3 regions of the Nonomuraea sp. NPDC001831 genome follow, and region 3 is predicted to be linked to each of the others. Evidence: riboswitches for the same ligand, from Rfam matches in the RefSeq annotation. Region 3 holds a riboswitch; each other region holds the start of a gene.
The links. Region 3 has a riboswitch for thiamine pyrophosphate ahead of ACFYYW_RS11635 (FAD-dependent oxidoreductase). Riboswitches for the same ligand answer to the same signal wherever they lie in the genome.
Positions count from the first base shown of each region.

Region 1: it holds a riboswitch for thiamine pyrophosphate, as region 3 does, so the genes downstream of both, ACFYYW_RS23265 (purine-cytosine permease family protein) here and ACFYYW_RS11635 (FAD-dependent oxidoreductase) in region 3, are expected to answer to the same signal.
Region 2: it holds a riboswitch for thiamine pyrophosphate, as region 3 does, so the genes downstream of both, thiC (phosphomethylpyrimidine synthase ThiC) here and ACFYYW_RS11635 (FAD-dependent oxidoreductase) in region 3, are expected to answer to the same signal.

Region 1 is NZ_JBIATU010000007.1:47,198-50,660, reverse strand. It holds gene ACFYYW_RS23270 (methylated-DNA--[protein]-cysteine S-methyltransferase) at 1-256, shown strand, start outside; gene ACFYYW_RS23265 (purine-cytosine permease family protein) at 242-1,579, opposite strand; TPP riboswitch at 1,570-1,683, opposite strand; gene ACFYYW_RS23260 (rhodanese-like domain-containing protein) at 1,735-2,058, opposite strand; gene ACFYYW_RS23255 (Fpg/Nei family DNA glycosylase) at 2,085-2,963, opposite strand; gene ACFYYW_RS23250 (TenA family protein) at 3,001-3,463, opposite strand, start outside.
Region 2 is NZ_JBIATU010000002.1:463,864-467,326, reverse strand. It holds gene ACFYYW_RS07755 (hypothetical protein) at 1-149, opposite strand, end outside; gene ACFYYW_RS07750 (glycoside hydrolase N-terminal domain-containing protein) at 209-616, shown strand; gene ACFYYW_RS07745 (class I SAM-dependent methyltransferase) at 901-1,521, opposite strand; TPP riboswitch at 1,557-1,669, shown strand; gene thiC (phosphomethylpyrimidine synthase ThiC) at 1,662-3,140, shown strand; gene ACFYYW_RS07735 (SDR family oxidoreductase) at 3,173-3,463, opposite strand, start outside.
Region 3 is NZ_JBIATU010000003.1:142,836-146,298, reverse strand. It holds gene ACFYYW_RS11645 (thiazole synthase) at 1-142, opposite strand, end outside; gene thiS (sulfur carrier protein ThiS) at 135-335, opposite strand; gene ACFYYW_RS11635 (FAD-dependent oxidoreductase) at 332-1,825, opposite strand; TPP riboswitch at 1,815-1,931, opposite strand; gene ACFYYW_RS11630 (FAD-dependent oxidoreductase) at 1,984-3,153, shown strand; gene ACFYYW_RS11625 (Rv2175c family DNA-binding protein) at 3,184-3,463, shown strand, end outside.

The DNA.
Region 1 (3,463 bases), on a different contig from region 3:
CGCCCGTACCGTGCTGCAGAAGACCATGGCCGTGCCCTACGGCACGACCACGACGTACGAGGAGATCGGCGCGAGCATCGGGCGGCCGCGCGCCCTGCGCGCGGTGGGCAACGCGGTCGGCGCCAACCCCGTGTGCGTGATCGTGCCCTGTCATCGGGTGGTCCGTGAGGACGGCGAGCTCGGCGACTACGCCGGAGGCGTGGCCGCCAAGCAGCACCTGCTCAACGTCGAACGCCGGGCCTCAGCGGGCCGCTGAGCGGCGCCGGCCGAGCACGCCGACGACCAGCGTCACCAGGGCCGCGACCAGCGCGCCGCCGAGCGCGCCGTTCATCCACGGCTCCCGCGTGAAGCCGACGGCGTCGCGGGCCGACGCCCAGAAGCCGTCCCAGCCGGCGACCGTGGGCGTCGAGGTGGTGAACCAGTAGGCGGCGAAGCCCAGCGCCCACGGCAGCAGCATCAGCCAGCGCGAGGGCGCGTCCTCGGCGGTGTTCCAGCGGGCGGCGCCGCCGAGCACGAAGTAGTCGACGGCCAGCACCGCGAACATCGGCACGAACACCGCGCCGATCACCCCGAGGAACGCGCCGTAGGAGGTGACGTCCACGACCAGGGCGATCGCGGTGGTGAGCACGCCGATCGCGGTGGAGACGATCCGCCGGTCGACCTTCGGCATCAGGTTCTGCAGCGAGAGGGTGGTGGAGTACACATTGGCGAAGGACTGGTCGGTCTCGCGCAGCACCAGGATGCCGAAGAACAGCGCGCCCAGCGGCGCCGCGACGAACGGCTGGAAGACGACCATGCCGTCGGCCGCGACCGCCTGGGCGCCCGCGATGGCCACCGCGTACACGCCGAGGGCCAGGCAGGCCACCTGGGCGACGGTGTAGCCGCCGACGACCCCGGTGAAGGCGGCCCGGCTGGACCGCGAGTGCCTGGCGAAGTCGGCGGCCATCGGCACCCACGACACCGACAGGGCGATGACGTAGTCGACGGCCGGGGCGAAGGCCGTCCACGACCCGCCCGTGTACGTCGGCGCCTCGCCCAGGAACGACACGGTGAACCAGATCAGCGACACGATCACGCCGGCGGTCACGTACCGGCGCAGCAGCCTGATCGATCCGAGCGGCCAGACGGCGAGCGCGGTGGTCAGCACCCCCGCCACCACCACCCACACCTGGTACGGGACGCTCCCGAAGATCGCATTCGCGGCCTTGGCGATCACCCAGAGCTCGAAGGCCCCCCAGCCGAGCATCTGCACGATGTTCAGCACGGACGGGACGTACGACATCTTGGCCCCGAACAGCCCGCGCAGCAGCACCATCGCCGGCCGCCCGGTCTGCGTGCCGGGGATGGCCGACAGGCCGACCATGGCCGTGCCGATGAGGCTGCCGACCACGGCGGCCGTGAGCGCGGCCACCAGGCTGAGCGGCGCGTTGCCCAGAGGGTCGATCAGGACGAGCGCGCCGGAGAAGCCGAGGAGGCTGACACCGAGGTTGGCCCAGAGCGCGCCTTGGTCGAGGACGCCGAGGGTCTTGGGGGGCGCGCCGTCAAGGGTCAGCGGAACTTCGTCGACGACATGCGTCATCGCACACTCCCTACGCCGGCATTACCCGGACAGGTTCAGGCGGTCGGCAGCGGCTGTGTTGCTGCCCTCTCAGCCCGGCACCCCGAGCTCCCGCGACTATGCAGTTGGCGCCCTCATCATGCCTCAATGGCGGCGGAACCGCCACAGTGGGGCATTCAGGCCACGAAAGGATCCTGCCCGGTCTCGCTGACCATCGGACGGCGCGCGAACTCCCACGACTGCATGCCGCCGCCCACGTTGACGGCGTCGCGCCCGAGCTGGTTGAGCCACGCCGTGACCTGCATCGACCGGCCGCCGACCCGGCACACCACGTAGACCGTGCGGTCGGCGGGCACCTCCTCGACCCGGCCCTGGATCTGCGACATCGGGATGTGCACGGCCTCGGGGGCGTGGCCGGCGAGCCATTCGTCCTGCTCGCGGACGTCGAGCAGGTAGGCGTCGTCGGGAACGGCGGTGACGTCGATCTCTGGAACGGTCATGCCTCCATCATCCCGCGCCCGGGACCCTACTTGAGCAGGCGCGACATCCGCCGGTCGGCCAGCGGCTTGCCGCCCGTCTGGCAGGTCGGGCAGTACTGGAGCGCGGAGTCGGCGAAGGACACCTCGCGGATCGTGTCGCCGCACACGTCGCACGGCTGGCCGGCCCGGTTGTGCACGCGCAGCCCGGACTTCTTCTCCGCCTTGAGGTCTTTGGCGGCCAGCCCGTGCGCCCGTTCGACGGCGTCGCGCAACGTCGTCACGATGGCCTCGTGCAGGTCGGCGATCTGCGCGTCGGTCAGCGTCCCAGCGATCTTGAACGGCGACATCCTCGCCGCGTGCAGCACCTCGTCGGAGTAGGCGTTGCCGATGCCCGCGATCACCTTCTGGTCGCGCAGCAGCCCCTTGATCTGGGTGCGGTTGCCGCCCACGATGCGCTTGAGCGCCTCGACGGTGAAGGCGTCGTCGAGCGGGTCGGGGCCCAGGGCGGCGACGCCGGGCACGTCCTCCGGTTTGTCGGTGACGTAGACGGCCAGCCGTTTCTGCGTGCCGGCCTCGGTCAGCTCGAACCCGGGGGCCAGGCCGTCGTCGTCGGGCGCCAGCCGTACGCGTACGGCCAGCGGCCCCTTGCCCGGCCGCACTGGCCGCGCGCCGGTCAGGTCGTCGCGCCAGCGCAGCCAGCCGGCGCGGGCCAGATGGATGATCAGGTGCAGGCCGTCGCAGTCGAGGTCGATGAACTTGCCGTGCCTCGACACGCCCGTGACGGTGAGCCCGCCGAGCGCGGTGACCGGCGGGTCGAACGTCTTGAGCGCCTGGAAGCCGACGACGTCGACGCCGGCGATCGAGCGGCCGACCGCCCGCTCGCGCAGGAAGTTGGTGAGCGACTCCACCTCGGGAAGTTCCGGCATGCCCCCAGGGTATGGCGCGTACCGGACCGGCACGCGACTACGGCACGTCCCAGAAGGCGAGCTCGTGTGCCATGCCCTCGGCGAACAGCGCCTCCGCCCGTACGGGGTCGGGGTCGGCCTCGTCGATCATCTGCCCGATCCGTACGGTCAGCGCCGCGAACGCCGGGTCGGCGTAGGTGTCCACCCAGGCCCGGTAGCGCGGCTCGGCGGGCGGGTTCTCGGCGAGGATCTTCCCAAGACTCGAATATCCCCACATACACGGATAAAGCGCCGCCAACCCCTCCCCGTACGACCCCGCCGCCTCCAGCAGGAACGCCGTGTACGCCGCACACGCCGGCCCCTTCACCGCATTGTCAAGATCGGCCCCGAACTCCGCCGACAACGACCGATGCAGACGCAGTTCGTCGTGGTACGTCGAGTACGCCAGATCCACCAGGTCGCCCAGATGCCCGTCCGGCGCCTGCCAGGCCAGCCTGGAGAACACCCGCACGTAGTCGAGC
Region 2 (3,463 bases), on a different contig from region 3:
GCCTGTGTGTCGGCGTAGCGGCACTGGGCGGTCAGCGTCCGGTATTGCTGCTTGCTCACTTCCTGCTGCTCGATGCCGTCCCCAGAGGCGGCAGCCGGTCCGATCGTGGTGAGAGCCACGATCGCGGCCACAGCGGCGATCTTCATCATAGTTCCCCTGAGGGAGTCCGTACCGCCAGGGGCGATCGCCAAACCTTGGGGTGATCGCCATGCTGACGCTCCGGTGCGACGAGCCCGTCCCCGGTTGGGAAGGACACGTCCTGCCGATCGGCAACGGAGCGCTCGGCGCGTGCGTGTTCGGGGCGCTTGCGACCGAGCGCGTCCAGCTCGACGAGAAGCCGTTGCGGACCGGCGGTCCGGGCAGCGCCGGAGTCGGGCGGATCCGGCAACTGGCCGACGGACCGTCCCGGCGCTCCGGACGCCGTACGGCGGGTCATCGACGAGCGGGGTTCGACGGCGCCGGAGGAGGTGGCCGCGAGGTGGCCGCGATCCTGGGAAACCCGTCCTACAGCACGGTGAAATTTCGCCTCCTCCCCGGCGCGCGCCATCGTCGGCAGCCTGAGGGCGCGACTTCTGGGACCGGTGGGGTTCATGTTGCGCGTTGGCACCGCGCATGACGGCGGTGAGGACGAGGTGACGGCCGAGGCCGGACGGCTGACCTGGGCGGACGGCGTGCCGGTCGAGGTCAGGTCAGCGTCGGCGCGCGGCGGGACCGCGCGGCTGCGCGGCCCCGGGTTCGCACTCGCCCTGGAGACCAGGCCAGAGGAGAGCTCACCCCGGAGACCGGGCGAGAGGAGAGCTCGCCCTGGAGACCAGGGCAGGGGGGAGCGCGCTCTGGGGGCCAGGCCAGAGGAGAGCTCGCCCTGGAGACCAGACCAGGGGAGAGCTCGACCTGGGGGGACTAGGGCAGGGGGGAGCTGCGCGCTGTCGCCAGCACGCTGAACCACGTGCGGTGGGTGACGTTCGTCTCGTGCCAGGCGACCGCGAACCCGGCCGCGTCCAGCACCGCGAGCAGGTCGCCCGCGTCGCGGTGGACGAACCAGCGCTCGTACTCCGTCCGGTACGGCACCGGCTCCCAGCCCTCGTTGTCGCCCAGGGCGGTGATCAGCGCGAGCACCCCGCCGGGGCGCAGCGCCGCGTGCCAGGCGCGCAGCGTCGCCTCGGTCTGCTCGGACGGCACGTGCACGAGGGCCGCGGCCGACCAGACGCCGTCCAGGGACGCCGGCGACAGCGGCGGCCGCCGCAGATCGCCCAGGACGGTGGGCACGCCGCGCCCGGTGGCGAGCCTGGCCATCTCGAGCGACAGGTCCACGGCCACGGTGGTCAGGCCGCGTCCGGCGAACCAGGCCGACTCGCGCCCCGGGCCGCATCCCAGGTCGGCGACCGTGGCGCCGGCGGGCAGGGCTGAGACGAACCGGTCGCGGAAGCCCGCGACCGAGGGTGACGGATCGGCGACCTGCTCGTCGTACTGGCGCGCGATGCGGTCGTAGGTGGCGGTCGTGTGCGCAATGGGATCAGACATCCCCTTGATCCTGCCACGCGCGGGGTTATGATCGCGGTGACCAACGCGGGAGCCCGGTGCGGACCGGGCTGAGAGGACGGCTGTCAGCCGCCGACCGCCAGAACCTGCTCCGGATAATGCCGGCGAAGGGAGTTTGCGCGATGAGCGACGCGCGCTTTTCCAAGATCCACATCGGTGACCTTCAGGTGCCGATGCGCGAGGTCAGGCTGTCGAACGGCACGTCGGTGCGGCTCTACGACACCTCGGGGCCGTCGCGCACCGACCGCTCGGCGTGGGGGTCGCCGGTCACCCAGCTCGGCGCCGCGCGGCGCGGCGTGGTGACCAAGGAGATGGAGTTCGTGGCCGTCCGGGAGGGGATGGCCCCCGAGTTCGTCCGGCAGGAGGTCGCGGCCGGGCGGGCGGTCATCCCCGCCAACGTCAACCATCCCGAGTCCGAGCCGATGGCGATCGGCCGGAACTTCCTGGTCAAGATCAACGCCAACATCGGCAACTCCGCCGTCACCTCCTCGATCGAGGAGGAGGTCGAGAAGATGACCTGGGCCACCCGGTGGGGCGCCGACACCGTCATGGACCTGTCCACCGGGCCGAACATCCACGAGACCCGCGAGCAGATCATCCGCAGCTCGCCCGTCCCGGTCGGGACCGTGCCCGTCTACCAGGCGCTGGAGAAGGTGGGCGGGCGTCCGGAGGCGCTGTCGTGGGAGGTCTACCGCGACACCCTGATCGAGCAGTGCGAGCAGGGCGTCGACTACGTGACGGTGCACGCGGGCGTGCGGCTGGCGCACGTCCCGCTGACCGCCCGCCGCAGGACCGGGATCGTCTCGCGCGGGGGCTCGATCATGGCCGCCTGGTGCCTGGCGCACCACCGCGAGAGCTTCCTGTACGAGCACTTCGACGAGATGTGCGCCCTGCTGGCCCGCTACGACGTGACGTTCTCGCTGGGCGACGGGCTGCGCCCCGGGTCGATCGCGGACGCCAACGACGAGGCCCAGTTCGCCGAGCTGCGCACCCTGGGCGAGCTGACCAAGATCGCGCACGCGCACGACGTGCAGGTGATGATCGAGGGCCCCGGCCACGTGCCCATGCACAAGATCAAGGAGAACGTCGACCTGCAGCGCGAGCTCTGCGACGACGTGCCCTTCTACACCCTCGGGCCGCTCGTCACCGACATCGCCCCCGGCTACGACCACATCACCTCGGGCATCGGCGCCGCCATGATCGCCTGGTACGGCACCGCCATGCTCTGCTACGTCACCCCCAAGGAGCACCTCGGCCTGCCCAACCGCGACGACGTCAAGACCGGCGTGATCACGTACAAGATCGCGGCGCACGCGGCGGACCTGGCCAAGGGGCACCCGCAGGCCCAGGCGTGGGACGACGCCCTGTCGGACGCCCGGTTCGAGTTCCGCTGGGAGGACCAGTTCGACCTGTCGCTCGACCCGGACACCGCCCGCGCCTTCCACGACGAGACCCTGCCGGCCGCACCCGCCAAGACCGCGCACTTCTGCTCGATGTGCGGCCCGAAGTTCTGCTCGATGAAGCTCAGCCACGAGGTGCGGGCGGGCATGGCCGACAAGGCGGCCGAGTTCCTCGGGAAGGGCGGCTCGATCTACCTCTGATCTCGGTGGAGGCCCCGGGCCGGCCCGTGCGGTCAGCCCGGGAGCGTCTCGCCGCCGATCGGGGCCAGCACCTCGCCCGTGTAGTACGAGGACAGCCGGTCGGCGGCGAAGAACACGTACGAAGGGGCGATCTCGTCGGGGTCGGCGGCCCGCTTCATGGGCACCTGCGCGCCGAACTTCTCCACTTTCTCCTCCGGCATCGTGGCCGGGATCAGCGGCGTCCAGACCGGGCCGGGGGCGACGGCGTTGATCCTGATGCCGCGCTCGACCAGGTTCTGGGCCATGGAGTAGGTGAAGGCGTTGATCGCGCCCTTCGTCGCGGC
Region 3 (3,463 bases):
CGAGCCGCCGCATGGCCACCGTGGTCAGCTCGGTTCCCGAGGCGACCAGGGCCTGGTCGAGCACGTCCAGGGAGGGCGCGCCGCCGGTGCCCATGATGAGCCGGGAGGCGAACTTCTCCCCGGCGATGATCAGCTCATCCACCCTGCACCGCCGTCAGCACCTCGACGCGGTCGCGGTCGCCGAGCGCCGTCGTCTCCCACGAGCTCCGCGTGACCACCTCGTCGTTCACGGCCACGGCCACGCCGGTGGTGGCCGTCGTCAGCGTCCGTACGGCCTGGGCCACGGTGGTGCCGTCGGCCACCTCGTGCGCGGCGCCGTTGATCGTCACAATCATGAAATATCCCGAAATCTCGCGGGCGAGCACAGCGCGGCCAGCTCGCCCTCCTCACCCGTCAGAATCCCCGCGCCCGCCGAAAGCTGCGCGCCCGTCGAGAGCCTCGTCGAGAGCACCGCCGTCTGGGCCGCAGTCCGGGCCGCCGTCTGTGTGCCTGTCCGGGCCGTTGCCGGGGGCGCCGTCGTCGCGGCCGGGGGCGTCGCGGGCGGTGTCAGCACCGCCGCCGTGACCAGGGCGGCCGTGAGGGGGGCCAGCAGCACCCCGCCCCGGTGGTGGCCGGTCGCCAGCACCAGCCCCGGAGCCTCGCCCGCCCCGATGATCGGCAGGTTGTCGGGGGTGCCCGGACGCAGCCCGGCGACCACGTCGGCGACCTCCAGCTCGGTGACGCCCGGCACCAGCTCCCTGGCGTCGCGCAGCAGCTCGTAGAGTCCGCCCGCGGTCACCCGGGTGTCGAACCCCAGCTCCTCCTGGGTCGCCCCGAGCACCAGCTCGCCGTCGCCCCTGGGGACGAGGTAGACGGGCGTGCCGTGCACCGTCCCGCGTACGCACCGCCCGAGCAGCGGCTGCGCCGAGCGCAACCGCATGATCTGCCCCTTGACCGGCCGGACGGGCACGTCGGCCAGCTCCCCGCTCCACGCCCCGGCGGCCAGCACCACCCGCTCGGCCGCGATCTCCCGCACCGCCGGCTCAGGCTGACCGGGCACGGGCTCAAGCCGCACCCCCGTCACAGCGCCGCCGGTCCCGGAACTGCTCCAAGGGCTGGTCCCAGCGCCTGCCACGGCGTCTGGAACGGCGTCTGGAACGGCGTCGTCGTCGCGCAGCAGTCCGGTCACCCGCGCCCGCACCACGGGCACGCCCAGCCGGTCGAGCGCGGCCAGCAGCGCTGCCGTGACCCGGCGCGGATCGACCCAGGCGTCACCGGGGGCCAGCAGCCCCCCGCGCACCGAAGGGGCCAGCATGGGCTCCAGACGGCGGCACTCGCGCCCGGTCAGCCGCTCGACCCGCAGCCCCAGCTTGTCCATGAACGCCGCCAGGTCGTCGAGCGCCGCGAGGTCGTCGGCCCCGAAGGCGACGTCGAGTGTGCCGTCGGCGCGCAGGTCGAGCGCCCGGCCGCCAGCCCCCTGCGGCCCGATCATCCCGAACGCGCCCCCGAACGCCTCCCCGGCCCCGCCACCGGCCCCCCCACCGGGACCGCCACTCAGCCCCGTGCCGAGACCTGCCCCAGGACCCGCACCGAGGTCCGGGCCGAGCCCAGCGTCGGCGGCCAGTTCGGCGGCGAAGGACGGCCACCGCCGGAGCGAGGCGGCCCCCAGCCGCAGCAGCGGCTCCTCGGTGTAGGCGACCTCGCTGACGGGCGCCAGCATCCCGGCCGCCGCGTAGGACGCCCCGCGTCCCGGGGCCGGGTCGACCACCGTGACGGGCAGCCCCTCGCGGGCCAGCCGCCAGGCGATCGACAACCCGACGACCCCGCCGCCCACGATCACATTCATCCGCGCTCCCTTCGCCGGCATGATCCGGATCAGGTGTCTTGCGGTCGAAGGCCCGCTCAAGCCTTCCTCTCAGCCCGGTGACGGCCGGACTCCCGCGCGTCTTGCGCCTCCAGCCTACGGCCTCGGCGCGACGTGCCGGCACCGCCCCCGTTATGGTCATGAACGTGAACCATGTCGTAGTGGTGGGAGCGGGCCTGGCCGGGCTGCGCAGCGCGGAGGCGCTGCGCGGGCGCGGCTTCACCGGACGGATCACGCTGATCGGCCAGGAGCGCCATCGGCCCTACGACCGTCCGCCGTTGTCCAAGGCCGTCCTGTCAGGCGCGGCTGACTCCAGCTTCCTGGAGGCCGACCTCGACGCGCTGGAGGTCGACTTCTGGCCGGGCGTCACCGCCAAGGCCCTGCGCGAGGGCGTCGTGGAGACCACCGAGGGCGAGCTCGGCTACGACGGCCTGGTGATCGCCACCGGCACCGAGCCGATCACCGTGCCCGGCGACGGCCCCCAGCACGTCCTGCGCACCCTCGACGATGCCCACGAGCTGCGCGCCGGCCTGGTGGCCGGGGCCCACGTGGCGATCATCGGCGCCGGCTGGATCGGCGCCGAGGTCGCCACCGCCGCGCGCAAGGCCGGCTGCTCGGTGACCGTGATCGAGGCCGGCCCCGCCCCGCTGGCCAACGCCGTGGGCCCGGAGATCGGCGCCCGCACGCGACACTGGTACGACGGCATCGACCTGCGCCTGAACACCATGGTCGACGAGGTGGACGAGGGCGGCGTGCGGCTGGTGGGCGGCGAGTTCGTCCAGGCGCACGTGGTCGTCACCGGCATCGGCGTGCGCCCGGCCGTCGAATGGCTGGCCGGCTCCGACATCGACCTGCACAACGGCGTCGTCACCGACGAGCACCTGCGCACGTCCATGCCGAACGTGGTCGCCGCCGGCGACTGCGCGGCCTGGTGGTCGCGCCGCTACGGCGTCCGCCTGCGCGTCGAGCACTGGGACACCGCGCTCGGCTCGCCCGAGGTCGCCGCCGCGACCCTGCTGGGGGAGGAGGCCGTCTACGACCCGGCGCCCTACTTCTGGTCCGAGCAGTTCGGCCACATGGTCCAGTACATCGGCCACCACCCCTCCGGCGACCGCCTGCTCTACCGGGGCGAGCCCGAGGGCAAGTGGTCGGCCGTCTGGCTGACCTCCGGCGACACCCTCGCCGCCGTGCTCGCCGTCGACCGGCCCCGGGACTACGTGCAGGGCCGTAGGATCATCGAAGGCGGGCACCGCCTCGACACAGAACGCCTGGTAGATCCAGAGGTCCCCCTACGGGATTGTGTTGTTTGAGCAAGGACGGCATGTGGTAGTTGTGGTTTCGTGACGCTTTCTGTTGCACAGATCGACCGGGAGACCGACCAGCTCGTCGACGAGTGGCTCACTCTCCCCGAAGTGGCCTCACGCCTCGAGCTCTCGATCGGGCGGGCCAAGCAACTCCTCAAGGACCACAAGCTGCTCGGCGTGCGCCGCGGCGGCGGCGGGCCACAGGTTCCCGCGGTGTTCCTCGACGGTAAGGACGTGATGAAGGGCCTGCCCGGCACACTGACCGTGTTGCAGGACGCCGGCTACGACGACGTCGAGTCGCTGCGCTGGCTCTTCA